One region of the Paenibacillus sp. P13VS genome, then DNA from elsewhere that is predicted to be linked to it. Evidence: a T-box and tRNA genes for the amino acid it is inferred to sense, from the RefSeq annotation. Region 1 holds a T-box; the other holds one or more tRNA genes.
What was found. A T-box is a leader RNA that pairs with one kind of tRNA and senses whether it is charged. The one in region 1 lies ahead of GUA98_RS21310 (valine--tRNA ligase), so its partner is inferred to be a tRNA-Val.

Region 1 (14,884 bases):
GAATCGGTTAGCCTTGCCTTTGAACGTTTTGGTGAGGAACTGGCTGCTGTCATTGTTGAGCCTGTGGCTGGGAATATGGGCGTTGTACCTCCGGCAGAGGGCTTTCTTGAAGGCCTGCGCAGCCTGACGAGCCAGTACGGCAGCCTGCTCATCTTTGACGAAGTCATGACCGGTTTCCGTGTAGGCTTGAACTGTGCACAGGGGCGGTATGGTGTTACGCCCGATCTGACATGTCTTGGTAAAGTTATCGGCGGCGGCCTTCCGGTCGGAGCATATGGTGGTCGTCGGGATCTGATGGAGCAGATCGCTCCAACCGGTCCGATCTATCAAGCGGGAACACTAAGTGGTAACCCACTGGCCATGGCAGCAGGCTATACCACCCTCAAACTGTTGACACCGGAAGTCTATGATCGTTTGGAGACGTTGTCGGCTCGTTTGCAGGCTGGCTTCGAAAAGAATGCGGCAGAGGCGGGTATTGCAGTAACCATTAACCGCGTTGGTTCCATGGTATGTCCGTTCTTCAGCAGTGTACCTGTTACCAATTATGATATAGCCAAAGAAAGCAATTTGGATCAGTTTGTTCGTTACTTTGCAGCTATGATTGATGAGGGTGTAAGCGTGGCACCTTCCCAATTTGAGGGCATGTTCGTCTCTGGTGTTCATACCGAGCAGGATATTGACGATACGATTGAAGCAAACCGCAAGGCTCTGCAATCTCTATGACGATCAAAAGTTGGAAACGTCGTGGGGAATGGCTGGAGCTGATGCCAGGCAAAGTGGTAACAGGCAGTCCAGACAGACAGCTTGCGGCAGAGCAATGGCTGCTCACTGAACTTTCTTTTCCAGAAAAGCTGTTTCGTCAGCTTAAGGCAAATCACGGAATTCAACTCGCAGGGGACCGGCTTCGGCTGGCCCTTTTTGCATCTCAGCCGATTGATGTTGAACCCCGTTGGGCAGAGATTGAGGTGCTGTACGAGGATGATTTTTGTCTGGTTGTACATAAACCCGCGGGTATGAAGCTGCATCCGGATGGAACTCGTGCCGATCATGCCATTACGCTGGATCACGCTGTCGCCTCTTATTATGAGATCAACGGTATCGACACCAGCGTACGCCATGTGCATCGCCTCGATGAAGATACAACCGGCCCGGTTCTCTATGCGAAAAATGCTTTTGCTCTGGCAAAATTGGATGAGGCCATGCGTCGCAAAGAAATTGGGCGTCAGTATGTAGCCATTGCGGAAGGGCAGGTATCTCCGGAATGCAGCAAAATTGATGCGCCCATCGGTAAGGACAGACATCATAAGCAGCGCAGACGCGTTTCCGAGAGTGGGCAGGAAGCCGTTACTCATGTAGAGATTGCGGAAGTGTGGGAGCGGGCTACACTTGTGCGTTTAATACTGGATACTGGACGTACACATCAGATCAGAGTACATCTGAGTTATGCCGGACACCCGCTTATTGGCGATCAGCTGTATGGAGGAAGGTCAGATGCCATTGGACGCCAGGCACTTCATGGTGAAGTGTTAACGTTTAATCATCCGCTCACGGGAGCGCTGATTGAAGTTCAAGATCCGTGGCCTTCCGATTTTGAACAGCTAGTCCAGCGGGAACGAACAACCTAATAAAAAGGCAAGCTTTGAACAAAGGTGGCATGCTCATCTCATCGATGGCATATAGATGGGGTAACGAAGGATTTGGACCATGGATCAGTCCCATGAGAAGGATCATGGTGAACATATGCCGAAAGGAGGACGCCACCTTTGTTGAATCAACCTTATGGTTTGCGGTTCGATATTTATGAGCGCGTTCATTTGTCCGAGGGAGTCCCTGCCATTGAGGAACTGGAGGAAATTGAGTTATACCCGCGTATTCAAGTCATCGGTCAGGATGATCATGCAACGTTGCGAGGCCATCTTTTGCTTACAGGTGCGTATCGGGGAGAGAACGAAATCTCGGAGGAACTGAAACATTTTATTCCGGTTGAGATCACGGTTCCCCTGAATCGGGTAAGGTCACTTGAGGATATCTCGATTGAGATCGAAAACTTTGATGTGGATTTGTTATCCAGCCGAAGCTTGAATATTACAGGTGTGCTGTCACTGCGTGGCATTGAGGGCTTTCCTGTTGAAGAGCCGCAGGCCTGGTCAGCGGAAGAGTTTACTGTGGTACACTCCCCTGATCCGCAGCAGGTTAACCGCGCCCCGGAGGCAGAGGATGCAGATGCTGGGTTGAACACCTTTGCTCAGGAATATCTGCTGCAGCGCAGTGAAGAGGAAGGTCTGCCTATAACGGCCGAGTCTCTATACGCAGCAGAAATTCCTGAGAATCCGCAGCAAGCCGCTGAAGAAAACATCCGTTATGAGGAAAATGCGCAGCCGGAAGAACAGTTAACCCCTGCACCGCAACAAATCTATGCTGATACGCTCGAGAATCAAGATGAAGGAGAATATCAGAAAAGACCTGCTGAAGATAACGCTCCTTCATTAATTACCCAAGAAGATGAAGCAGCGGATAATCAAGTGCCTGCCTCACCTTCACCCGTCTCGTCTTTCATGGCGGAGACTGCAGACCGACTGGCTTCTTATCCGGAGTCTGAGCCATTGCTACCTCTGGCTGAGGAATCACCATCTGTCTGGGCGGAGCCTTCCGTGGAGACCTTACATACAAACACGGAGCTGAACCAACAACCCACAGAAGACGTGGCTGTTTCCAATGTTTGGAACTTCGAATCTTCCAGGTCAGGCTCACCGCAGGAAGATCAGGCGGAGGCTGAGAAGCCAGCAGAGAATTGGCAGGATGTGTTTGCAGCGTCTGAACTGGAATCTGCCGAAGGGGAACGACCTTCTGCACCGGAAGCAGTGGATGCAGATGAATCTTCAGAGCCAGTTTCATTCATTCCTGAACCTGTGGCTGAGACAGAAGACAAGCCAGAGCTCAAAGTCGCGTTTGGCAGTAAGAGGGAGTCTTCACCAAGACAGGAAGAAGGGGTGGGTATCTCGTCCCTGTTATCTTCCGGTAGATCAGTGCGGGATACAGAAACGGATCGGGAGGACGAGTCGGTCGCTGGCTCCGTACAGGAAGAAGCCTACCAGGCAGATGATGTTCAATTGAAGAACCTGTTCTTGGGCACGATTGTGGATCAGACACCATTCCGCAAAGTTAAACTGTGCATCGTCCAGCGGGAAGAGACGTTGGATAGCATTGCTGACCGCTACCAATTGAGCACTCGGGAGCTCCAGTTATACAATCGTTTATCGGAACAAGTCGTTGAAGAAGGGCAGATTCTATACATCCCCTGACCTCTGACTTGTAAAATAACGTCCATACCAACCCGCAATCCAATAAGGATTGCGGGTTTTTGCTGCTTTTTGGCTTAATACGCAGGGCTGCCGCCCGTTTACGCTGTTGTCAGGTTGACTATCGGGCACGGTCAGGGTATGATGTGTTTAGGTTTTTTAAAGAACAACGTCGAATGGGAGTAGTAGACAGCAAGGCCTTTCAGAGAGCGGGATTGCAGCGCTGAGAAATTCCGCAGGAACCTACTGATCGAAGTCGCCCGGGAGTTGCCTGTTTGAATACGAGGAACGATGAAACATGTCATTGTGATTTGTTTGTTCCTGAAGTAGGATGGGCCGGTAGCAGCCGTTATCTGCTTGAAGTGTCACGATAGCCTCAGAAAGGCATGCTGTTTCTTTCTGTCTGCGTGAAACAAAGGTGGTACCGCGAAAGCTAACCTTTCGTCCTTTGATGGATGAAAGGTTTTTTTGTTTTTTGGCGATGATGATTAAGTAACGGAGGAATGACACATGTCTGAAGAAAAAAAATCAGCGGCAACAGAAATGCCGACTACGTATGATCCGAAAGCTGCCGAGCAGAAATGGTATTCTACCTGGACAGAACGTGGATATTTCAAGGCTGGTCAGCGCAAGGATGCTGAACCGTTTACCATTGTAATTCCACCCCCGAACGTAACCGGTATGCTTCATATCGGGCATGCACTGGATTTCACACTCCAAGATATCCTGATCCGCACCAAACGCATGCAAGGATATGACGCTTTGTGGCTCCCAGGGTCTGACCATGCAGGTATTGCGACTCAAACCAAAGTAGAGCAAAAGCTGCGTGAAGAAGGTTTGACCCGCTATGATCTTGGACGCGAGAAGTTCCTGGATAAAGTCTGGGACTGGAAAGACCAATACGCGACAACGATCCGTCAGCAGTGGGGTAAAATGGGACTCTCCCTGGATTATTCACGTGAACGCTTCACGCTCGATGAAGGACTTTCCCAAGCGGTGCGCAAAGTGTTCGTTCAACTATATGAAAAAGGCCTGATTTACAGAGGCAAACGCATTATTAACTGGGATCCGGTGAACCGTACTGCATTGTCTGACATTGAGGTGGAGTACAAAGAGGTTCAGGGACACCTGTATCATCTGAAATACCCACTTAAGGACGGAAGCGGTTATGTTACAGTGGCAACGACTCGTCCGGAGACGATGCTCGGTGATACTGCAGTTGCGGTTCATCCAAAAGATGAACGATATACAGACATGATTGGCAAAACGCTGATCCTGCCAATCATCGGCCGGGAAATTCCGGTTATTGCAGATGATTATGTAGATAAGGAATTCGGAAGCGGTGCTGTAAAAATTACGCCTGCACATGATCCGAATGACTTTGAAGTGGGTCTTCGCCACAACCTGCCTCAGATTACAGTAATGGATGAGACAGGTACCATGAATGCGGAAGCAGGCAAATATCAGGGTATGGATCGCAGCGACTGCCGCAAGCAGATCGTTGCAGATTTGCAGGAACTGGGTGTATTGATCAACATTGAGGATCACACACACCAGGTTGGACATAGCGAACGGACGGGAGCTGTGGTTGAGCCTTATTTGTCCACACAATGGTTTGTTGAGATGAAACCTCTCGCCGAAAGAGCCATCCAAAAACAGCAGAACGGGGAAGGCGTAAACTTCGTGCCGGATCGTTTTGAGAAAACATATCTGAACTGGATCGAAAATGTTCGTGACTGGTGTATCTCACGTCAGTTGTGGTGGGGACATCGTATTCCTGCCTGGTACGACGATGAGACTGGCGAAATTATTGTATCGGCTGAAGATCCAACAACTCTGCCAGAGTACGCTGGTCGTAAGCTGAGACAGGATGAAGATGTTCTGGATACGTGGTTCAGTTCGGCATTGTGGCCTTTCTCCACACTCGGCTGGCCTGAAGATGCTGAAGATCTGAAACGTTACTATCCGACAAGTGTGCTTGTAACCGGATATGACATCATTTATTTCTGGGTTGCACGGATGATCTTCACAGCTCTGGAGTTCACGGATGAAATTCCATTCAAAGATGTTCTAATGCATGGTCTGGTTCGTGATGCGGATGGCCGTAAAATGTCCAAATCCCTCGGTAACGGTGTGGATCCGCTCGATGTTATTGAGAAATACGGTGCAGACGCGATGCGTTATATGATCTCCACCAGCAGCACGCCTGGCCAGGATCTTCGTTTCCGCTGGGAGCGGGTAGAACAGGCACGTAACTTTGCTAACAAAATCTGGAATGCATCACGTTTCGCACTGATGAATCTGGAAGGCTTTACTTACGAAGATCGCGACATCAGCGGAGAGCTTGGAACAGCCGATTATTGGATTTTGCACCGTCTGAACGAAACTTCCCGCGATATTACGCGTCTAATCGAAGCATACGAATTTGGGGAAACAGGACGATTGCTGTACAACTTTATCTGGGATGACCTCTGTGACTGGTATATTGAATTTTCCAAGTTGTCCTTCTACGGTGAAGATCCGGTTGCCAAGAAAAAAACACAATCGGTACTCGCTTATGTCCTGGACCACACCATGCGCCTGATTCACCCGTTTATGCCTTACATCTCGGAAGAGATTTGGCAGCATCTGCCTCATGAAGGCGAGACGATTACACTTGCATCTTGGCCAGTGTATGATCCTGCGCTGGAGAATCCGGAAGCCGTTGCCGAAATGAACCTGCTTATGGATACCATTCGTGCCGTACGTAACATTCGTGCAGAAGTAAACGTGCCGATGAGCAAGAAGATTGAATTGATGGTAAAAGCGAACAGCGCCGAGACATTCAGCATTATCGAACGCAACAGCCATTACATTCAACGATTCTGCAATACATCCGAGTTCGACAGCGGACTTGATCTGAGTTCACCGGATAAGGCCATGAGTGCTGTAATTACGGGAGCTGAGCTTTACTTGCCGCTGGCTGGACTGATTGATATTGAGCAGGAAGTGGCTCGTTTGGAGAAAGAGCTGCAGAACCTTGAAGGCGAAGTACTCCGTGTAGAGAAAAAGCTGGCGAATGAAGGCTTTGTAGCCAAGGCACCAGCCAAGGTTATTGAGGAAGAGCGCGCCAAACAAGCGGATTATTCGGATAAACGGGATAAAGTCATCGCCCGGATCAAGGAACTGAAAGGTTAATGTTTCTGGGTCGGATGGAGAGCAAGCATGCCATCCGGCCGCTTTTTTCAATCAAACTCGGGACCGAAGGTGAAACATATGACGGAACTTAATGGCACGGGCGTAGATGCCCCTCTGCATACCTATGACGAGGCTGTGGACTGGATCAATGGCCTTATTCCTTTTGGCATCAGACCCGGATTGGAACGAATCACGGAGCTCATGTCATTGCTCGGTAATCCTCATCAGCGTCTCAAGTTTATTCATGTCGCGGGAACGAACGGAAAAGGTTCGACTTGCGCTTTTTTGACGTCAGTTCTGCTTCAGGCGGGGTACGATGTAGGAACGTTTACGTCTCCGTATATCACGAAATTCACGAATCGTTTTCAGTACAACGGCGAGGATATTCCGGAAGAGACGCTGCTGAAGTTAGCGAATCGACTCCATCCGCTGGTCACAGATATGGCCTCTAGTGTTCTTGGATCACCTACTATGTTCGAAGTGTCTACAGCCCTGGCACTCTTGTACTATGCTGAAGAGTGTTATCCGGATGTAGTAGTATGGGAGACTGGACTGGGGGGAAGGATGGACGTAACGAATATTGTTACACCCGTGGTTTCGGTCATTACGAATATCGGTATGGATCATACGGATATCCTGGGTGATACCATTGAAGCGATCGCGGGAGAAAAAGCAGGCATTATTAAACCAGGCGTACCTGTTGTCACCTGTGTTACGCAGCCAGAGGCTGTTAGGGTGATTCAGGAAAAGGCCCAGCAAGTCCGATCAACTGTGTATTTGTCTGGAGAACAATTTTCTTACCATAGACTCCATAGTGATGAGAATGGTCAAGCCTTTCATTTTTCAGGACCGTTCCGCGAGCTGGATGCTCGCATTCGAATGCAGGGCATTTATCAGATGGATAATGCTGCGGGTGCTCTTATGGTGCTTGAATTGCTCAGACAGTACATGGCATTCATTCTGGATGACAGAGATATTGCGCTTGGATTGGAGAATGCCTTCTGGGCTGGCCGATTCGAGAAGGTCGTTCACGAACCCCGAATTGTACTGGATGGTGCGCATAATCCGGAAGGGGCAGAGTCACTGGCCAAGAGCATTGTCGACGTATATCCTCACAACAAGTTAAATTTGATGATGGGCATGCTGGCGAATAAGCATCACGAAGCGTATTTGCAGCATATACTGCCACTAGTGGATACGCTGATCCTGACCGAGCCAGATTTCCGACGCAAAATGGATGCAGCCGAGTTGCTGCAGATCGTCGAGCGGTTACGTCCCGCCATTGCGAAAGAGAATCTGGAAATCATCGTCGAGCCCGATTGGGCGAAGGCACTTGATCTATTGAAGTCACGGACGGAAGCGGAGGATCTGGGGGTGGTGTCCGGCACACTGTATCTCATTGCAGATGTGAGGGCAGCCCTTTTGCATCAAACCGATTCTGAAAAAGGTTGGTGAAAGTTTTGTTAAATACATCAGAACACGTTCATTTTATAGGGATTGGCGGATATGGCATGAGTGCCATCGCACGAGTTATGCTGGAGATGGGATACACCGTTACCGGATCGGATGTCGCTTCACAGGAGTTGACTGAGAAGCTGGCAGCCAAGGGAGCGAAAATATATATCGGACATACAGCTGAACACGTAAATGGAGCAGATCTTGTGGTCTACTCTACAGCAGCTCCGGCGGATAATGTGGAGCGGGTGGCAGCCGAGCAGCTTAATATTCCGATTCTTCACCGTGCACAGATGCTGGCGCGCCTGCTTAATGAGCGCAAAGGTGTTGCGGTTGCAGGTGCACACGGCAAAACGACGACTTCCTCAATGATTGCACTTGTCATGGACAAATGCGATACAGACCCGACGTATATCATTGGCGGAGAAATCATGAATTTGGGAACCAATGCCAAGGCGGGCCAGGGTGACTGGGTCGTGGCTGAAGCAGATGAGAGTGATGGATCGTTTTTGCAGTATCATCCATGGCTAGGTATTGTGACCAATATTGAAGCCGACCATTTGGAGAATTACAACAGCGACTTCGAGGAGCTCAAAAAAGCGTATGTACAGTTCTTGAGTCAAATTCGTCCGGAAGGAACGGCTATTGTCTGTGCGGATGATGAGAACGTTCAAAGCATTTTGCCTGAGCTGAAATCCCGAATTACGACATACGGCATTGATCAGAAGGCCGATTATATGGCATCGGATATCGTACTGGGTGACCGCAGGATCTCCTTCACCATGAGCCATCAGGGTAACGCGCTGGGAACGGTAGAACTCTCTGTTCCAGGTAAACATAATGTCTACAACGCGATGGCCACGGTCATTACCTGTCTGGAAGCAGGCATTCCGTTTGAGAAAATCACGGCAGCCATTATTCAGTTCCATGGTGCCAAACGCAGATTCCAGGTGCTGGGTGAAGCACGCGATATTCTGGTCATCGATGATTATGCTCATCATCCGACTGAAATTGAGGCAACCATCAGTGCAGCGAAAGCGACAGGGAAACGTATCATCGCGGTGTTCCAACCGCAAAGATATACGCGTACCTTCTTCCTGCTGGATGCGTTTAGTCGTGCTTTCGCGGAAGCTGATGAGGTACTTATTACCGACATCTATTCTCCGGCGGGAGAAAAACAGATTGAAGGTGTTCACTCCGCTAAGCTGGTTGAACTGATTGTTCAGAACAGTAATGCTGCTGCTCGTTATTTGCCTACCAAGGAAGAAGTGGTAGCCGATTTGCAGAATCGTCTGCAGCCAGGAGATCTTGTTCTCACGATGGGAGCAGGGGATATCTGGAAGGTTGGCGCCACACTGGCCAAAGGACTGAAATAGTCCACTTTATGACCCGCTTGTCTTCGTAAAGAAGCAGGCGGGTTTTTGAATTTCTAGGAATCTTTCATTGTCTCGGGGCATATAGCTGATATAAATGGGACAAAGGAGAGGGTACGGGGTGAGCAATGCTAGAATGACGTTTCGTTTCGGGGAGAACGAGTCGGACAAGCCGAATCATAAGGATGAGAAGGTGATGGGAACCTTTCCATCCTTATCTGATGAGATATCGCACAGTGCTCCGCGGATCGATGTCGCGCCTTCATGGACACCGGAGGATATCCCTGGAGATTGGGGAGAGACCACCCTGAGCGGGACAAGTATACTAGAGCCGGATCAGAGAAAGGACCGGAATCTGGAGCCTGTACAGTCGCAGTATGTTTATTCGGATCATACAGTGTATCCTGACGAAAATGAGAAAGAGCTTCCTGAAGACAGCAATGATGTGGGTCATGACTGGATGGCGGATCGTGATCATTACTCCTACAAGCGAAATCGCCCTCCGAGGGGCTGGAAGATGATTGGTTCGGTTACGGGAGCATTGGTCACCGGTGCCCTTTTTGGTATGGTTATTCTCTCTTTTTTTAATCGGGAAGGAACAGGTCCGGACGTACTTCCCCAAACCAATCAACCAGTATCGAGTGTGACGGGAGTGCAGGGTGCTTCCAGGACGGATCAACAAGCACAGTCAGCACTTAGCGGAGGCAATTACTATGCACTTCAGTACGGTGTTTTTAGTTCGCCTGAACGTGCAGAACAGGCCAAGCTTGAACTCTCACAGGCTGGAATTGCTGCAGGAACGGATCCGGACGATGGGAATCGGGTCTATGCAGGTATCTCTTCCGACCGTGAAGAAGCCAAACTGCTGAGCTCACGTCTTAAGGCGGAGGGTGTGGAACTGTATGTCAAAGAGATCGCATACCCTGCAGTGGACTCTGCAGCTCTCGGTATGAACGAGGAAGATGTTCAGCTCTTCTTCAGCAGCAGCAATGCATTGGTGGAACAACTATCCACATTGTCCATCGGGCAGCTTGGTCAAGCAAATCCAGGGCCTGTAGCTTCGGAAACGATGACTGCATTACAGAATCAGCATGAGGCATGGATAACAGGCATGGGTAAACTCTCAGCAGGGCTCGGACAAGAGGCAACGCCGATCGTTTCAGCCATGGAAAAATCGATGAACAGTGCAATTACGGCAGTTGCCGAGTATAACAAAAATCCCTCCGATGTACACATGTGGGCGGTACAAGCGGATCTGATGGATTATGTTCTGCAGCAGAAAAAATGGCTTGAAGGGATCAAGCAATAAGTTTTCCTTCCCCTAACACAGCCCCGAAATCCCTGTCCGGCAAGGAACTGGAAATAGTTCCCCTTGCCGGATTTGTGTTTGTATTGACGTACAAAACCCCGTATAATAATGTGGGTGTCAAAAAATGGCGAGGGAAGATAACCGATGAAAAAAAACTTCGGCATGTTAATACTGTTTCTTCTGCTCGGCTGGATGGCCGGAGCGTGGATCGCCAAGGCACTGCAGCCAGTCAAGGCTGTTGCCATTCTAACCAAAGCCACGACCATACGTTGGTCACCGCAAGCTGATCTGGATATTATCAGTTATGACATTTCATTTCAATTTCAAATGAGCCTCCTCAGTTTGATTGGTATTATTGCAGCTGTATGGCTGTATCGCAGACTGTAGGAGAATGACGATTTTTGACGACGAAACTTAGCGAATGACATCTACTATGGTGATGTGACAGATGTCGCCGTAGCATAAGGAGCCGTTTATTTTGAATAAATCACAATCGCGCCCTATTATTCTGGCCTCCACTTCGCCGCGGCGCAAGGATCTGATCGCTTCACTTCAACTAGCTTTCAAAGTAGTACCAAGTCACGCCAATGAAGATACGCCGCCGGAATGGACTCCTGAGCAGACGGTTCAGGAGCTCGCTATGCGCAAAGCAATGGCTGTCTATCGCGGGCTTGAAGGTCAGGAACAGGACGCCATTATTGTAGGCAGTGATACTGTCGTTGTGCTGGATGGAGACATTCTGGGCAAACCTGTGGATCAACAGGATGCTGAACGTATGCTTGCCAGACTTCAGGGACGTACACATCGTGTATTCACTGGTGTTGCTTGTATTGATGCTGGAGATGGAAAGTCCGTTGTGCACTATCGGCAGACGGAAGTAACGATGAAAGAACTGTCCGAGTCAACGATCAGGGCGTATGTTCAGACAGGCGAGCCTATGGATAAAGCAGGGTCGTATGCAATTCAAGGAATTGGCGCTTCACTGGTAGACCGCATTGAAGGATGTTACTTTAATGTTGTGGGCTTGCCTCTTTCCCTGCTCAGCGACATGTTGGATGGATTCGGAGTTCATGTGCTGCCGCGAGCCTGATTGTGGGAAATGATTGATGTGAAAAGAGGGAATATATGGAGTCGCCTCAGTACATGATGCGCGACATCCCCCATGAAGAACGCCCGAGAGAACGCATGATGGAATATGGGGCGGGCGCCTTAAGCCATGCAGAACTGCTGGCTATTTTACTTCGGACAGGTACGAGGCAGGAATCGGCAGTGCACATGGCACAGCGCATTCTCACTGAAGCAGGTGGCATCCGTTCACTAATGGATATGAGTCTGAACGAGTTGACTGCCATGAAAGGAATTGGTATGGCCAAGGCTGTTCAGCTCAAGGCTGGTATTGAACTTGGTCACCGGATTGCGCAGAGCAGACGGGTACAGTCTCCTTCAATCCGTACACCTCGTGACGCAGCTGATATTTTACTCGAGCAGCTGCGTTACTTGCAGAAGGAACACTTTGTGTGCCTTTTCCTGAATAGCAAAAATCATATTATTGCCCAGGAAACACTCTCCATGGGTAGCCTTAATGCTTCAATTGTACATCCACGTGAAGTGTTCCGTGCTGCCATCAAATGCAGCAGTGCCTCGATCGTATGCGCACACAATCATCCGAGCGGTGATCCTACGCCTAGTCCTGAGGATATTCAAATAACCAAGAGACTGATCGAAGCAGGTTCAATCGTCGGCATAGATGTGCTGGACCACATCATAATCGGCGATGGAACATACGTAAGTTTGAAGGAGAAGGGCTTAGTATAATATAATGGTTGGCGTTGATGTTTTCCTATGAATATTGACGGCGTTGTCCGTAGAAGATAGGTTCACTTTACAGATGCAACACATTTCAATGAATGATGAACCCTGCTGGATTGCAGAGGAAATGAAAATGAAACGCTCTGAACGTTAAGAGGGCGGCAATATGAGTCAGAAAAGGAGATTACGTCATGTTTGGTGGTTTTACGAAAGATTTGGGTATTGATTTGGGGACAGCGAATACGCTGGTTTATGTACGTGGAAAAGGAATTGTGGTGCGGGAGCCTTCGGTGGTTGCTCTGCGGACAGATACCAAGAGCATTGAGGCTGTCGGGGAATCTGCCAAAAAAATGATCGGACGTACTCCTGGTAACATTCGTGCGATTCGTCCAATGAAGGACGGCGTTATTGCCGATTTTGATACGACGGCAACGATGATCAAATACTTTATTCGCCAGGCGCAGAAACAGCGCTCGATGTTCCAGCGTCACCCGAACGTTATGGTATGCGTACCATCCGGAATTACAGCGGTAGAACAACGTGCGGTTGAAGATGCAACGAAACAGGCCGGCGCGCGTGAAGCATACACAATTGAGGAGCCATTTGCAGCAGCCATTGGTGCAGATCTTCCGGTATGGGAGCCAACAGGCAGCATGGTTGTGGACATCGGTGGAGGAACGACAGAAGTGGCGGTCATTTCCCTCGGCGGAATCGTAACAAGCCGTTCTGTTCGTGTAGCTGGTGATGAGATGGACGAATCGATCATCCAGTATATTAAACGTCAGTACAATCTGATGATTGGTGAACGTACATCCGAACAATTGAAAATGGAAATCGGTTCAGCTATGCCACTGGAACAAGTGGAAACGATGGAAATTCGCGGACGCGATCTCGTAACAGGTCTGCCTAAGACCATCACGATTACATCGGATGAAATCAGCGAAGCACTGGCAGATACGGTAAATGCAATTGTAGAAGCTGTGAAAGTAACTTTGGAAAAATGTCCTCCTGAGCTTGCGGCAGATATTATGGACCGCGGTATCGTGTTGACTGGCGGCGGCGCGTTGCTCCGCAATCTGGACAAGCTGCTGGCTGGTGAGACAGGTATGCCAGTCATCGTAGCGGAAAATCCACTCGATTGTGTAGCAATCGGAACAGGTAAAGCTCTGGAGAACATCCATTTGTTCAAAAGCAGAAGCAGTTCGGCAGTTCGTTCCAAACGTTAATCCGGCACTGATCGCTTAATGTCACGTTTGAGTTGAGCGTCAGTTGCCAACGAAGAGGACCCGGCTTCAGCCGGGAGAGCTATTACCCGCATACCCGGGGAGATCAGCGAATATTCTCGAAGGGACTATCAGTCTGCACGTCTCCCCGCCGGGCATAGCTCGGAAGAGAATATGGATGTTAGAGGGTGTTCGAACTGTTTAAGCTGCTGGGCAACAAAAGACTTTTTGTTTTGCTGGTGGGCCTTGTTACATTTATCGCGTTAATGGGCTTTACGCTCGGTCCGCGAACCGCTCTATCCTGGCCGGAAAAATTCCTGAAGGATTCAGTCGGATTTGTACAATACGTATTTTACAAGCCCGCTTCTGCTGTAGCGGGCTTTTTCAAAGATGTAGCGAACATGCGTGCGGTATATCAAGAGAATGAAGAGCTGCGAATCGCGATGGGGCACTATACCCGGGATCGACTGAAGTATAACGAAATGGAAAAAACCAATGATCGTTATAAGGATTTGCTAAAATTTACGGCTGAACAGAGAAATCGGTATAACTACGAATATCGTATTGCACAGGTCATCAGTGCCAATTCCGATCCCAATAGCAGAACGATCAATATTGATATTGGGGAGAATGCGGATATTAAGCCAGGCATGGCCGTCACTTCCCAGGATGGTCTGGTTGGGGTGATCAGTCACGTTAGTGCCTATACCTCAACGGTGAATTTGCTAACCTCGATGGATGCCAACGATCCTAATTCCAATGCCATCGCAGCAACGGCGGTGGGCAAGGAAGATACGGTTTTCGGTATGATCGAGAGCTTTGATCCCAAGACGGGCATGTTCAAGATGACCAAAATTTCGGAAGAGTCTGATATCAAAAAAGGTGACGAAATTATCTCATCAGGTATTATCAATAATTTTCCGAAGTACATGCGAATCGGGGAAGTCAAGAAAATTGAAGTTGGCGAATATGGACTCACGCGTACAGCAACGATAGAACCTTATGCAAGCTTCCTGGATTGGAAAGAGCTGATGGTGGTTATTCCTCCCGAGGTGAAGGAGTAATGGTGACACGCAAGCAAGTCTTGTTCCTGTTGCTGTTCGTTCTGTTCATCGCGGAAGGAACGATTTTGCCACTGCTTATTCCTTCCGGATGGCAACTGCGCATTTCGGCCAATTTGGTTTATATCGTCATTCTGTTTATTGCTGTATATCATCATCGCCACACTGCTCTGGTGCT
Region 2 (14,884 bases), on a different contig from region 1:
TTCTTGTTCACGCTCTTGGTGACGCTGGCTGTGTGTTTCTGTCTCTGAGGCATGCGGTGGTTTGCTAAAATCCATCATATACATTCCCCTTTCCAGCAGAATTTCCGGCCTTCAAGTTCCATTATAACCCAGAATTGCGTTAAAGGATGAATGATTCTCTCTTCGTGGATCGTGTCATCTATTCAGCGGATAACTCATCCTCTGTAACCCACTTGTGATTTTTCACCGGATCTCCTCCAGTTGTCGGCGTGTAATCCACCATATACACTGTCGTCTGTTCAGCGGAATCAATGGTAGCTGCTGCCCCTTTCATACCGGTCATGTGGTCCGCGTCCAATACAACCTCTGCACCAACTTTATAGGGGGCTTTATTATGATCCTTTATTTCCTCTTGGATCACCCACTTATGGTTCTTCACAGGCTCTCCCCCCGTTGTCGGTATATACGTAACTGCATAAACGGTCGTTTCATAGGCTCCAACAATCGTGGCGGTTGCCCCTTTCATACCGGACATATGGTCGGCACTCATGATAACCTGACTGCCAATCGGATATGTAGGATCCACCTTCTCCATAAGCCCTTGTGGCAGCTCTCCTGAATCCGAATGATGCATTTCTCCTGTAGTGGCTGTATGACTGTTATTGCTGTCACCGCTGTCATTGCTGCTTTTCTGTTCCGTATTTTTACCACAACCACTTAGTATTAGACTTCCTGCGATCAGTAGAGATACCATCATCATTACGTACTTTTTCATGTCAACTCTCCTTTGAAATACGAATCTAGATACCTATAATATACCCCATGTGGGTATATTTCAACCTTCAACCTTCAACCTCCAAGCTTTACCCTTAGACCCCCATAATAAAAAAAACACCTTCAGCTCTGTCCTATCCCCTTTTTGCAATGGGCCATGGGACAGACATTTGAAGGTGTTCTTAATTCGTATTGATTGTTACGCCATCTCCAGAGTTACATTTACATTGCCTTTGATTCCTTTGGAGTACGGGCAATAGTCATGAGCAAGTTTGACAAATTTCTGTGCAGTCTCTTCATCCAAACCCTCGATTTTCACTTCCAGCTCAACTTCCAGCTTTACTCCGTTGTCCGAAGGATCTGTAACAAGCATCACCGTTGCAGATACGGTGCTACGCTCAATCTCCACATTGTGTTTCTTCAATTGAAATTCCAAAGCAGAGTTAAAACATGCACTGTATCCTGCTGCAAACAGCTGCTCCGGATTCGTAGCCGTAGTCACTTTACCACCAAGTTCCGGCGGTGCAGCTACATCCAGCATAAATACGTTATCTGGTGATTGCACGATCCCTTGACGTCCACCTGTATTGATTACTGTCGTTTCATATAGAGTTTTCATTGTCATTTCTCCTCTTCATCATTGAATTTTATATGATAAGTTAATCTCAATTAATTATTGTTTACAATTTGATTGTATACAATTGAATTGCGTTTGTAAACAATTATTTTATTATAAAAAAGAAGCCGCCCTTTTGGCGACTTCTACCCTTTGTTTTCTTATTTTATTACCTTGGAGCTTGATCCAAGTTTTTAGCGAATCTTCAAAACAAACAAGAAAAAAGCCCTTGCTATGCAAGGACTTTTCGTTATGATCTGTAGTGGGCTCGAACCACTGACCCCTACCCTGTCAAGATAGTGCTCTCCCAGCTGAGCTAACAGATCATGATAACTTATTCTGTTCGAATGAAGTAACAGTATCATACCAAGTAAACGCGTACAATGTCAATGGTTTATTGGTTATATTTTGTGGAGATTGGAGCACACTAAGGAATGATTACCATTTCATTAAAGAGGTGACTTCGATGCCACACGCAAACTCCCATAAATCCCGGACCCATCGCAAAAAATGGGGCTTCATTCTTTCCCTTACCGTACTTATTCTCGTGATCTCCGGCTGCAGTCTGGAACGGGATGAACATACCGTGCAATTCCAACAGCTACAGCAACCGAATGTAACGGATGATCTGCCAGTTTGGCTTGATGTCTACTCAAAATCTGTCCATGAAGAGGTGTATTCGCCTCAGGGAAACAGTGAGCTTTTGCCCTGACACTCTTGCATGTCATCACTCGTCCTCATCCCACTTCCTGGAGTAGGCCTTTTTGGTTACGTAATATAATAAAGCGATCATTCCGGCAGACATCAAGAGTGTAATGGTCATAATTCCTGCCATGCCCATTCTCTTCGCCCCTTTCCCAATATGTTCCAGACTCAACTATACAGGAAAAGCGTTTTTTTGTATAATGCAGTCTGATATGTCGCTCAAGAGCAGAAAGAAGGAATGGAATTGGCAGCCGAAATTATTTATGTAACGACAGATGAACAGCTCCAGCAAGCATTGGGCATCCGCCATGACGTTTTTGTCATCGAGCAGCAGGTGCCTGCCGAGATTGAAATCGATCAATTTGATGTCATCAGTCCTGATGTACATCATGTTTTATTAAGTACGGACGGACAGGCTGTAGCTACAGGACGACTTATCTATTACAGCAAGGATACAGCCAAAATGCAGCGAATTGCTGTGCTTCAATCCCATCGTTCATTCGGTTATGGACGTGTACTCCTGCTGGCCATGGAAGAACGGGCACGGGAGCTTGGCTTGACTTACTCTGTACTGGATGCGCAATGTCAGGCTCAGAAATTTTATGAGAAGCTCGGATATGAAGTGATTTCGGAAGAACCTTTTTATGATGCCGACATTCTGCACGTACGCATGAGAAAGAGTCTGTAAAGCCCTATCCTTCGGTGAATCAACGTGTCTACAAGTGTTCTGCGATGTCATGCATACTTTTTTTCGATTCGGACAGGCTAAAGGGGAACTCAAATTCTCATTTCCTCAGATAAGGAGTGTGACATGATGAATCAGACGACACGTGAGAGCTTCACAGCAGTACAAAAAAATGGTGACGGTGATCTGACTGGCTTTCAAACCTCATCTGGACGCATACTGGATTATCAACAAGCGCTGGCAGAAGTACAGGCAGGAGCCATAGCGGGTGTGAATGTGTTTAAAGGCAAGGACGGGGAAATGTACATTCGCGGTGATGCGGACGGCGACCCGACCAACAATTTGGATCAACTCCCCACGTTCTGAATATACGATGTGTAATAACGAAGCAAGCGCCAGTCCGGCATCCCGGATTGGCGTTTTTATTTCGCAATAAAGTTTCCCTAGTATTCCAAAAAATATTTAACAGCATCTCCGGCAGGCTGACTCTTACGAATCGGCTGCGGTTCCTGTTCCCATGCCTGCAAGATCTGTATTCCTTCCAGCGTGGATTTATTGTCCCAGTTAATATGCTGTCTGCGCTCCAGTTCAAGCAATGATTCGCGAATGAGCTCCCGGCTTCGCCCTGTCTTGTTCTCCAGCTCCTCCATTCGGGGCATACGTCGTCGCTGCCCGGCATAATTAACGATAATTCGCAAAATCTTCCGTTCAAAATCGTTTAACATATGCCCGCCTCCCCGTCCTTATGAAGGATAGGACGCCATGCCAGAATACCTTGCTCCAGGAATGTCCGGGGTAATCCATCTGCTCCTGCGGATGCTCGGATTCTCCCACCTCGCACACTGTTAATACGAATCTGACGCTGCGTAATATGTCCTGCACGATCCATGTACACGAGTTCCACCATCTGGCCGATATATTTTCCCAGCATAATCATCCCTCCAATAAGAACGTTTGTTTGTATACTTTATTATATGCGAACATAAGTTCTTTATTCAATAACTAAAAAAAGGATTTTTATACAGCAAAAAACCAGGCTTGTCCCATTCATCAGAGATGCCTGGCTTTTTTTATTTTTTAGTGTCGATCCGATTCACTGAACTGCACCTTTTTTAACTGCTGCGTAGACGGATTAAAATCTACATTGACATACACAGCAAACTCTTTGCCATCCTTGCCCCGCACCCATAACTTAAACTGCTCCCGGGATTGGTTAGCTGTCAGCGATGTACGTCCAATATGCTTGTAATCGAGTATGTCCACATTATACTTGGTCTGCGTTTCTTTTACGGCAATGATTCCCCACTTCGCATAATCCGGAATGGGAGCCGCTGAACTGGTGGCTAGTCCCGACAAACTCAGCATAATCGTCATCAGTGTAACGATAAGTAATCTCATATCAATCACTCCTTGGGGCTTGTTTCCGTTAGCCTGCCCATGGGAGGATTATTTTACACGATCAGTCGAATGATTAATGTTACAGGTTGCTGAACCCAGCGAACAATCTGAAGAATCGTTTGATGCCGATCCAGAGGAGGATTGAAGCTTATCCCCCAGTCACCTGACAATACATGATTCGTTGGGTCCGGATTGGACGGTGCATCCAGCCCATACTTTTTCTTCAAGGCTTCCCTCGTTTCTTGATCCACTTCGACTTGATGATGTACATAAGCAGAGACATGCTCCACATGAAGAAGTAAAAGTATACCTATAGTAAATACTGCGATAAGCCAACGTTTAAGCAAAACTTGTCCTCCTTTTCTATTGCCCTTAGCCAAAATCCCCATGACTCTGATTGTAACTCAAATACATCCCCATTGGAAACGAGATCCTGAATCGGATATATACGTCTTTAGCCCCAAATATGATATATGCCGTTTGATTCTCCCATTCTATGTGTAATAGGCCTTGATAGACTGAAGGATGATCTGAACACCCATTTCGAGGAGGTTATATGTAAATGTTCAAACGAATGGATGAAATCTTGATTGAAATTCCCAATGTCGAGAAGCCCGATCCCAATGCAGCTGCCTCCATACAGGAACTACTAGGCGGCAAATTCGGAGAGATGTCAACGTTGAACAATTACCTCTATCAGTCGTTTAATTTTCGCTCCAAGGAAAAATTGAAGCCCTTCTACGACCTCGTCATGAGTATTACAGCCGAAGAATTGGGTCACGTGGAGCTGGTGTCTCACGGGATAAACCAATGTCTCAGAGGTTCAACCGCCTACAAGGAACCCGATGATACACCACTTGGTTCCGTGAAGGATGCACGTCTATCCTATCATTACCTCGCTGGTGCCCAAGGTGCCATGCCTTTTGATTCTATGGGCAACCCGTGGACCGGTGCAAATGTGTTCAACAGTGGTAATCTGGTCGAGGATCTGCTGCATAACTTTTTCCTCGAATGCGGCGCACGTACACATAAAATGAAAGTATACGAAATGACGGATCACCCTGCTGCCCGGGAAGTGGTTGGGTTCCTGCTAGTACGCGGCGGCGTACACGTCGTGGCCTACGCCAAAGCGCTGGAAATTGCAACAGGCGTGAACGTGACCAAACTGGTTCCTATTCCTTCATTGGACAACAAGGCGTTCACCGAGACCCGAAAATATGAAGAAAAAGGCGTACACACCAAGCTGTACACGTATAGCGATAAAGACTTTAATGCCATCAGCCAAATCTGGAAAGGAACACACCCTGAAGATGGACAACCACTTGAAGTCATTCAAGGTGTTCCCGAAGGCTTTCCGATTCCGGAAGCCCCAGCGGTGGAAGAAGAATTCGCCCCAGGCATTTCACATGAGGACTTCGCAGAAATTGCACGTCGTCTGAAAATGGCGGGAAATATTACGGATTGATACAGCATGATCATAATCATGCCATAACATATAAAGCCCTCGTTTGCTAGATAAGCAGATCTGAGGGCTTTTGTTTTTTTATGCTTCATTCACTTTTTGGTTCCTGCACCACCGATTCCACCGGCTCCACATCCGGAACTTCGAGTTCAATCTGGGCCTGATTATTATCCGCTGACATGGCATCCCGCATGCGAACCGTCCAGATTCCTGTGTCGGCGTGAAACTCAACGTGTTCAATGACCGGCAAACTTATCTCCTTACCATCGGATAAATAGATTCCGCCGCGAATGGCGTCCGCCTCACTGATCTTCGCGCCTTCGGGAGTTGCCGCAGCATACTCCGCAATGGACTCTGCTCTTGCACGACCTGGATAAGGCTCAACTTCAGGACTTCCATCCGTCCAGACTTCTACATACGTACCAATCTGAGAATCAGGTACATTGGAAAACCATTTTGCCGGATAATACTTACTGGTTTCTCCATTCGTTCCGATGTCCTCATGTTCAGGATTCACAACAAGGATTGAATTCTCTTTGCGATCCACCACATAGCCGGTAAACCCTTTCTCTTTTGGAGCATCTGTTCGCGGCGGTTGTGCCCCTTCCTTCTGAACCTGTACCGAACACCCTGTAAGAATTAATATGATAAGCAGCATAAGAACGAGCATACGACTGGCCACTTTCATTCCCCCTCTATAGGCAACATGTAGTGCAGCCTATTTCTCTTCCAATAGACGGCTTTCCATGACCCGAAGTTGCAAAAGAGGGGCAAGATTATCGCTTAATTTTTTGGGATCTTTTGTACGCATACCTTCCCCAAATGATCAACCCCGCACAACATAACAGAACACAGTAGCCCCAGGCAAATAGCATGGCGATTCCCAGTCCGATATTGGCATCCAGCCGTTCATCGGTTAATTCGGTATAAAAAGCAAAGCCCAAGGGCACCGCCCCTACGATAAATAATACGGCCATCAAACCGCCCCAGCGTCTGAACACCGGCTTTTGATGCGATTGCGACAGTTTCTTAATACCCCGATACAGGATGAACAGAAGCAAAATGAATATCAGCCACGTGCCAAGAATTTGTGCCATCTTGACCGCCTCCTTCGAATATAATCGCAACTTATCATGTTAAAAAATCATTCCCTGCTTATCCATTATATTTCGCCCTTCTCCGGTACATTAATCACATCCATATCAATTAAAACAAAAACGCCTTCACCCGGCCCTAGGCGAGCCCAATGAAGACGTTCTGTTACCATGTGAATTGCTCTATCTGGTTCTGCTCAAGAGATAGAGGAAGTATGGCGCACCGAGGATCGCAACCAGAACTCCTGCCGGAATCTCGGAAGACTGCAGAATGACACGGCCCAGCGTGTCCGCAATGAGAACCAGAAGCGATCCGACCAAAGCGGATGCAGGCAAAAGAAACTGATGTTTCGGACCCACAAGGCGTCTGGCCAGATGCGGTCCGATCAAACCTACAAAACCAATTCCGCCACTGACAGATACGCAGGACCCGGCTAGTCCTACGGCAGCAGCAAGCAGAATGAGTCTCTCACGATTAACCGATGCACCCAGTCCACTGGCGGTCTGGTCCCCAAGGTTCAGGACATTCAGCACACGCGCTTTATATAGAACGACCGGAATAAGAATAATTAGAAATGGAAGCAATGCCGTTACGAACTTCCAGTTTGATCCCCAGATGCTGCCTGCCATCCATGTCGCCACAAACTGATACTTCTCCGGACTGAGCCGAAGTGTAAGCACAATCATAGCAGAGCTGATTCCGGCCGCTACCCCAATTCCTGTAAGAAGCATGCGGGTAGGCATGATGCCCTCTCCCTTTTTATACGAAAGCACATAGATGAGAAAGGCGGCAAAACTGGATCCAAGCAAGGCAAGAATCGGCAGCAGAAATACAGGGGCCGCGGTTGTTGTTGGGAAAAAGGATACAAATAGCATTACGACGAGCCCTGCACCTGCATTGATCCCGAGAATCCCCGGGTCAGCCAGCGGGTTACGGGACACACCTTGCAAAATACATCCGGACAAGGCAAGCCCTGCACCTACCAATATTGAAATTACAATCCGAGGCAAACGGAACTCAAACAGGATTAACTCCTGCTTCGGTGTTCCCCCACCGAATAACGTACGCAGCACTTCAAAAGGGCTCAGCTTGGTGAACCCCGTGTTCATGCTGATCATAAATGCTGCAATAATCAATGCACCAAGTACAATCATGACCATGGTGCTTTTCGTTCTCTTTTTGCGCTCAGCACCAGTGAGAGTTGAGGATCCCATAATTACAGAGACCTCCTTTCTTTACGGGCCAGATAGAGGAAGAACGGTACCCCGATCAAGGCAACCAGAGCACCGATTGGTGTCTCGTATGGCGGATTAATCATGCGTGCAGCCAGATCGGCGAACACCAGCAGCAAGCTTCCCATGACCGCGGAACATGGAATGATCCAGCGATAATCAACCCCGACGATTTTACGCGTAAGGTGGGGGATGATAAGCCCAACGAAACCTACAGCACCAACCACGGATACGGCCGTACCCGCAAGAATAAGCACAACGATAAGACCAACCAGCTTAATCACGCCGGTACGCTGTCCCAGTCCGACGGCAATCTCTTCGCCGAGACTAAGAAGTGTGATAGAACGAGATATAATCAGGCCTACAATGAGTGCAGCCAGGACCCAGGGGAACATGACCTCCAGTTGAGACCATTTTGTACCGGCAACACCGCCCGCTGTCCAGAAGGCCAGATCCTGTCCAATTTTGAAATACAAGGCGATCCCTTCACTCAGTGCGGACAACATGGCGGATACCGCTGCTCCCGCCAACACCAGCCTAAGAGGCGTAAGGCCCGATCTGGACGCTGCGCCGAATCCGTATACAAGCAGTACGCCAAGCCCTGCCCCGATAAAGGAATACATAATGATATACATGTACGGCATGCCAGGGAAAAAAGCGAAGCACACCGCCAGGGCAAATCCTGCCCCGGAATTGAGCCCAAGCAAGCCTGAATCCGCGAGTGGATTGCGTGTCATCCCCTGCATGATTGCACCAGCTACAGCGAAGCAGGCACCAACCATCGCTCCACCTAGAATACGCGGCAATCGAATTTCCCAGATGATCTGATGCGGGGTAAGATCCGGGTTGAAGTTAAAGATGGCTTGCCAGACTACACCGAGTTTAATATCTGCGGCACCAAAAGAAATGGACAAAGCCATACCCAGGGCGAGAAGTACGAGACCACCCGTCAGGATCAAGGTAGCAGCCCATGGACGAGTATGTATTTTGGCTGTCGGAGATTCCGTATGATGACTTGTCGATGAAGCCTTCGAACTCATATGTGCCCACCCTTGTTATGAGTGGAGTAGACCAATCCTATGTACATAACAATCACCTCTCTGTTATTGCCGTTCTTTTAATGATATTGATTCTCATTCCCATACATCATTGTATGTCATCAATCTCTCGCTGGCAATGGACAAATGGGACAAGTTTATTGCATTAAACATGTTTTAGATCCAAAAAAAGCTGCACTGAGCATAAGGGCTCAGGTGCAGCTTGTTCTTTTGATGTTAACGGCTATGTACTCCAATCAGTGCGGCCAGTACATCGGGAACATCCGTAATGATCGCTTCCACACCCATCTGGATCAATAATTGCATCTCTGCAGGATCGTTTACGGTAAACGGATGTGTCGAGATTCCCTGAGCCTGCGCAGCAGCTACTTCCTCCTGTGTTACAGCCAGCTTATATGGATGCAGTGCCGAGGCTTCCAGTTTGGCTGCATAGTCGTATGGACGATAGAGTTTTTCCATGTAAAGAAGTGCCGTCCGAATGTCGGGAGCAATCCGTTTGCACTTCACCAAGGATGCATGATTGAAACTCGAAAGGATCACTTGCTGTTCCAAATCCCAATTTCGAATGGCTTGCACAATCTTTTCCTCCATGCCCTTGTAACCAACAATTCCATTTTTCAGTTCCAGATTAAGCAAAATCCTTTTTCCCTGCACGAGATCAAACAGTTCTTCCAGTGAAGGGATGCGCTCTTGGGCAAAATCGGCATGGAACCAGCTACCTGCGTCAAGTGTGCGCAATTGCTCGTATGTTGTATCCTTAACCCAGCCGGATGCACCTGCAGTCCGGTTCAGTGTCTCATCATGAATCAAAACCAATCTGCCATCACTGGACATCTGAACATCTGTCTCAATACCCGTGGCTCCAAGCTGCAGACCATGTTCAAACGCAGCCATTGTATTCTCTGGGAAGACGGCAGAAGCTCCTCTATGCGCAATAATTTCAATCGCCATTCCTCAGCACCTCCTGAATTCGCACATCAACTCTAGCAATTCCACTATACGACCGGTTTGTCATAACCGTATTAACAGAACGTTTAATGCGTGTTCGATTCCATATTGGACGTAGATGGCTTGGGGGAGATGTCCATTCAGATTGGGGATTCACTCATTTTTGCGAACTCAATCTGCAAATCGACATAACATAGTATGAGCGATAGAAGTTCCGTACTCCGCCATAAGGAGGTTGACTATTGAAGCGCATAACTTCCCATAAACCGGTAATACACCCTCATTCACATGCTCCCGGTCGCAAAAACCGAACCACTACAGGGCATAAACGTCGAACAGGTCATGCATATATTCGAGGGCTGGCTGTACCTGACAAAACGAGTAGTCAATTTTCAACGGATGACGCACAGCGTGGACTTGATCAGTTAGCTTTAATAGCAGCGATCCTCGCTCTGATCGCCGCTGTGATTGGTGTATACATTGCCTGGAAAACACTACTTATTCCTGGCGATAGCAATACGGTTGTTGCCGTTTAACCCTTCACAACTCTGTATACCGTTATCCGGGAAACAGGGTTTTTCTTTTTTGCAAACAAAAAAACCGTTCCCCTGAAACGCCGACAGCTGCCGGCGTCTCTTTGGAAAGGCTTATTCCTCATTCGATGCGCTTCAATAGAGCCTTCCCATCCGGGAATGGCTGACCGCATTACAGAATGAAGGTGCGGGAGATGATAACCAGCAGAATGAACAGTACCAGAATCGCGCCTGTAGATGTCCATGCTCCGCCGCCGAAGCCTCCGTATCCATACCCGTAACCTGTGCCTTTGATTTCGCTCATGAGTGACACTCCCCTCTTAAGAAAGTACACTATAGACTATGTCTCGGGCCGCAATTTGCCTGGGCAGAACGGAAACTTTTCCGCAGATGCCGGTGGTCAACCCCTATCCTGATTTACTTCTGTTCATTAAGCTGAGTCCATTTCTGAGTCAACTGTGCGGGAACGTAAGCCGACATCTTCGCAAGCAGTTCGGCCGGTTCGGATTCAAGACTCCACAGGCTGAGATGAGAAGTATTCGAAAATCCTTCATGGACACTATGCTCCACCAGTTTCATCAAAGGTTCGTAATAACCGTTTACATTCAATAAACCAACTGGTTTACGATGAATACCGATTTGAGCCCAGCACAGCACCTCGAACAATTCCTCAAAGGTTCCCATGCCACCAGGAAGGGCAATAAATCCATCCGACAGTTCCGCCATCGTTGCTTTACGCTCGTGCATTGTCCCCACTTCAATCAGCTGTGTAAGGCCTCCATGCACAATTTCTCCACGAAACAATCCGGTTGGCATAACGCCAATGACCTCTCCGCCATTCTCCAGTGCTGCATCAGCCACCGCACCCATTAATCCCATGCACGACCCGCCATATACGAGGGAGAATCCGTTATCTGCAATTTGTTTGCCCAAGTTAATTGCCTGCTGTGTATAGTCCGGATGATTCCCGGGGTTCGAACCTGCAAAAACACATATACGTTTCAAAGGGCTTCACTCCTTCTTGTTGTCTATCTCATTAGTATATAACAAGAATGTCATTGCTATGTTACCCCTTCATATGGTCTGGAGACAAAAAAAACCCGACCGTTTGCAGCCGGCCGGGTTCCCATGTTATTACACATCATTTAGAAGGGGTTGTTACATTTAATATAAAGGCCGAAGATTAAATCTATATGATCTTTACATGAAATGAATATTAAATATACAAGTCAACTTAGCGTATGCCCCGTCTGGAACGCACTACAAACATATGCTTGTCCTTGCGAAGCAACCGCCCATCTGCAAGCTCGACCTGATCTTCATCATGACGAAGAATCGTTGTGGACAGGGCTACAATTTTGGCCCGCCGCCATATCATGACCTGTGATTTGAAATAGATGGCATTGTCAAATTGAATGGCCTTTTTCATCACATATCCGACCTTATGCACCTCAGAACGTGCTTTCTTCAGAGGAAGGCTCTCTTCAGGGAGAGGTCTAATCATTGCGATATTGTCGAACGACACCTTGATCCGTTTCGGTCCGATTCGTACACAATCCGCTTCTTCATCCCACTCTACCAGGGTCCCCTTCAGTGGCTCCCGTATTCCCGTTGCCCGATATACTGCTACTTTTCGTCCAACCCAATGCCGCAATGTCCTCACCTCCGCTTATCTAGTTTTCCGGTATAGTCCAATCAATCGGTTGAATACCTTTGGAGGTCAGGAAATCGTTGGCTTTGGAGAATGGCCGACTACCCAGAAAACCACGATGGGCGGCAAGTGGACTGGGATGTGTTGATTCCAGCACCAGATGTTTGTCCCGGTTAATAAAAGCACCTTTTTTCTGCGCATGACTGCCCCACAGCATGAACACCATCGGTTCCGAGCGTTCATTCAATGCACGAATCACTGCATCAGTGAACTTCTGCCAACCCAGCCCCTGATGAGAATTCGGCTGGCCCTCGCGTACCGTAAGTACATTGTTTAGCAGCAATACACCTTGTTCCGCCCAGTGAACCAAGTACCCGTGTTTCGGAATTGGCAATCCCAGATCTGCATGAAGTTCCTTATATATATTTAGCAGTGAAGGTGGAATGCGTACACCTGGCATAACCGAAAAGCTCAGTCCGTGGGCCTGTCCAGCTCCGTGATATGGATCCTGACCCAGAATGACCGCTTTGACCTGATGATAAGGGGTCAGTTTGAGCGCGGAGAACAGATTTTCTTTGGACGGATATACCGTTTGTGTCTTGTATTCTCCTGCTAAAGCATAACGTATATCGTTAAAATACTCCGATTCAATCTCTTCTCTAAGCACTGTGTCCCAATCGTTTCCAAACATATGTATGGGCTCCTTTCCCTGATGAAAACATACCCGTGCCGCCAGAAAGCTCTGGCTGCCCTTGTGCCGAGCCTGATTCAAGGCTCACAAACTATCCATCATTTTAACATACCTCCGGGCGGCAGGCCAGAAATGTGCTGTAGGGTCATGTCTGCTCAGATTCTGACTGGTATCCTCTGATTATTCTATAAGCCATTTTCATGAGCTATAAACTAAAAAACGAGCCCCCAGATGGCTATACCAACCGGGGACCCGTTTTATGTTCATGCTTCCAATTTGCGTAAACTCATGTACTACTTTGGCTTAGTACTTGATCAGATCCAGCGTTTCGTCGAATAGGAAGCCTTGCTCTTCGATCTTGCTTTCATTGCCGACAACGCAGCGATTGCCTTGTTCCAGAATTGCAGCTACGAGGGCAGCCGAATCAACGATATGGGCTTCCGTTGTGCTCAGCACTTCATCACGCTCCTGCTGCAGATCTGCTTCGGTAACGTTGGACAAATAGCATTCCAGTGAGAAGTTCCCTTCCGAATATGGTGTTCTCGGGGTGTCCAGATCCTGGATGGCACCGATAATATACCGCGTCATTTCACGTTCATCCGCTTTGAAATTTTGCAAATACTGCGGAATGTCTTCATACACTTTGTACGTTTTCTCCAGGTTAGGGTCTCTGTATGAGGCCAGATAGCTGTCTCCATTGCGTCTAAAACCACTCATGCAGCCGTAGGCACCACCCTTGGCCCGGATATTCGTCCACAGATAATCAAGAGACAGGATTCCCTGAAGAACCCGCAGCGAGCCTGTATACTGGAAGCCCTTGGTAAGGAAATTGCCTGTCTGAACGACATATTGCACTTCCGAAGGGGACTTGAAGCCCTCATTATGATGAACCTCTTGGAATTCAGCTTGCTCCTTCGCCACATCATGTGTATACAGCTTGGATTTCAGGTCAGACACCTGCTGCTCCAATCCTTCATACCCTTTCTCATCTGCGGTATAGCTGACAAGCAGCAGTTCAGGTCTGAAGATCATGCCTGTCAATTCTTGAAGACGAGCGGCAAGCTCTTCTTTTCTCTCATCATAGTTCGCCTGGAGCTCTTCAAGCCATTGATAAAAGGCGATTCCACTCACAGCTTCCCGGAAGGCAGCCACCGCTGAATGTTTGGCAGAGGATCTGCCCATGGCCGCAGAATGTCCACTGTTGATCAAGCTGCGCTGCAATTGCCCCTTCAGTTGGGAAATGATCTCATACAAGCGCTTCGAGTCGTCGAAGCGGGAAGTCAGAATGATCTCTTTGATCATGTCAAACGCAAATCCCAGCTTGCTGTACAAAACCTTCGCCCCGAATTCAAAGTGAGCCCGGTACGCGTTATACTGTTTCGCATCAGCACTCGCACCTACGCTTGCACTGATTCCGCCAGAGTGGATATGGATTTCATTGGATAACTCGTTGAACGAGAAATTCTTCGTATCCACATAACCGAGTACACTTTTCAGCAGACCGGCATAAGGCAGCAGATGCTGCGGTATCTCTTTGACATCAAATAATAGCTTCAGATAACCAATTCCGTTGGTGTATAGATTGTGATGCAGGATCGTTGTGCCCTCTACCGTCTTCAGGGTTTGGTACAGGGTGGATGCCTTGGGTTCGATATCTTCATTCGACAAGGTCGGGATAACCTGCTGTTGTTCTTTGGTCGAAGGCTCATTTTGATAATCCGCAAGCTCTTTCGTTTTTTGTACCAATTCTGCGATTTCGGCCTCATTCAGACTGGACTGATAGGATTTCAACCGGGTACGCAGCGCCTCTTCCTTCCGCTGATTCAGCCCTTTATCCGGAGTCACGGCAACAAATGAGGTATGTGTATTTTGCAGCAAATACTGCTCAATCAACTGCTCGAAGTATCCTTCATTCATTTTGGTTCGCAGCGTTGCAAATACGTCATTGGCCTCCAGGTGCGCAAATGGCGCCTGATCATCATAGAGCCAGCTCTGAAGCGTGTAGAAGCCATAGATGAGCCCTTTCGGCATTCTTCCAAAGTCAGCTTCACGATGGT

Region 2: it encodes a tRNA-Val, which carries the amino acid that the T-box ahead of GUA98_RS21310 (valine--tRNA ligase) is inferred to sense. The anticodon was not compared.

What each region holds. Positions count from the first base shown of each region.
Region 1 covers NZ_WYEV01000008.1:283,150-298,033, forward strand. The annotation lists gene hemL (glutamate-1-semialdehyde 2,1-aminomutase) at 1-723, shown strand, start outside; gene GUA98_RS21300 (RluA family pseudouridine synthase) at 720-1,625, shown strand; gene GUA98_RS21305 (LysM peptidoglycan-binding domain-containing protein) at 1,764-3,302, shown strand; T-box leader at 3,463-3,751, shown strand; gene GUA98_RS21310 (valine--tRNA ligase) at 3,810-6,476, shown strand; gene GUA98_RS21315 (bifunctional folylpolyglutamate synthase/dihydrofolate synthase) at 6,555-7,931, shown strand; gene murC (UDP-N-acetylmuramate--L-alanine ligase) at 7,988-9,307, shown strand; gene GUA98_RS30200 (SPOR domain-containing protein) at 9,426-10,613, shown strand; gene GUA98_RS21330 (DUF4321 domain-containing protein) at 10,758-11,000, shown strand; gene GUA98_RS21335 (Maf family protein) at 11,092-11,703, shown strand; gene radC (RadC family protein) at 11,739-12,428, shown strand; gene GUA98_RS21345 (rod shape-determining protein) at 12,614-13,648, shown strand; gene mreC (rod shape-determining protein MreC) at 13,834-14,709, shown strand; gene mreD (rod shape-determining protein MreD) at 14,709-14,884, shown strand, end outside.
Region 2 covers NZ_WYEV01000006.1:7,998-22,881, forward strand. The annotation lists gene GUA98_RS16115 (hypothetical protein) at 1-75, opposite strand, end outside; gene GUA98_RS16120 (YdhK family protein) at 179-754, opposite strand; gene GUA98_RS16125 (organic hydroperoxide resistance protein) at 953-1,372, opposite strand; tRNA gene GUA98_RS16130 (tRNA-Val) at 1,623-1,695, opposite strand; gene GUA98_RS16135 (hypothetical protein) at 1,836-2,081, shown strand; gene GUA98_RS16140 (GNAT family N-acetyltransferase) at 2,319-2,762, shown strand; gene GUA98_RS16145 (DUF3892 domain-containing protein) at 2,889-3,125, shown strand; gene GUA98_RS16150 (hypothetical protein) at 3,203-3,484, opposite strand; gene GUA98_RS16155 (hypothetical protein) at 3,478-3,690, opposite strand; gene GUA98_RS16160 (DUF3889 domain-containing protein) at 3,837-4,157, opposite strand; gene GUA98_RS16165 (hypothetical protein) at 4,211-4,504, opposite strand; gene GUA98_RS16170 (manganese catalase family protein) at 4,720-5,622, shown strand; gene GUA98_RS16175 (DUF3221 domain-containing protein) at 5,708-6,301, opposite strand; gene GUA98_RS16180 (hypothetical protein) at 6,396-6,716, opposite strand; gene GUA98_RS16185 (FecCD family ABC transporter permease) at 6,897-7,928, opposite strand; gene GUA98_RS16190 (FecCD family ABC transporter permease) at 7,931-8,986, opposite strand; gene GUA98_RS16195 (glycerophosphodiester phosphodiesterase) at 9,221-9,955, opposite strand; gene GUA98_RS16200 (hypothetical protein) at 10,195-10,488, shown strand; gene GUA98_RS29605 (YjcZ family sporulation protein) at 10,658-10,789, opposite strand; gene GUA98_RS16205 (TIGR00730 family Rossman fold protein) at 10,903-11,490, opposite strand; gene GUA98_RS16210 (hypothetical protein) at 11,720-12,139, opposite strand; gene ung (uracil-DNA glycosylase) at 12,159-12,827, opposite strand; gene GUA98_RS16220 (insulinase family protein) at 13,131-14,884, opposite strand, start outside.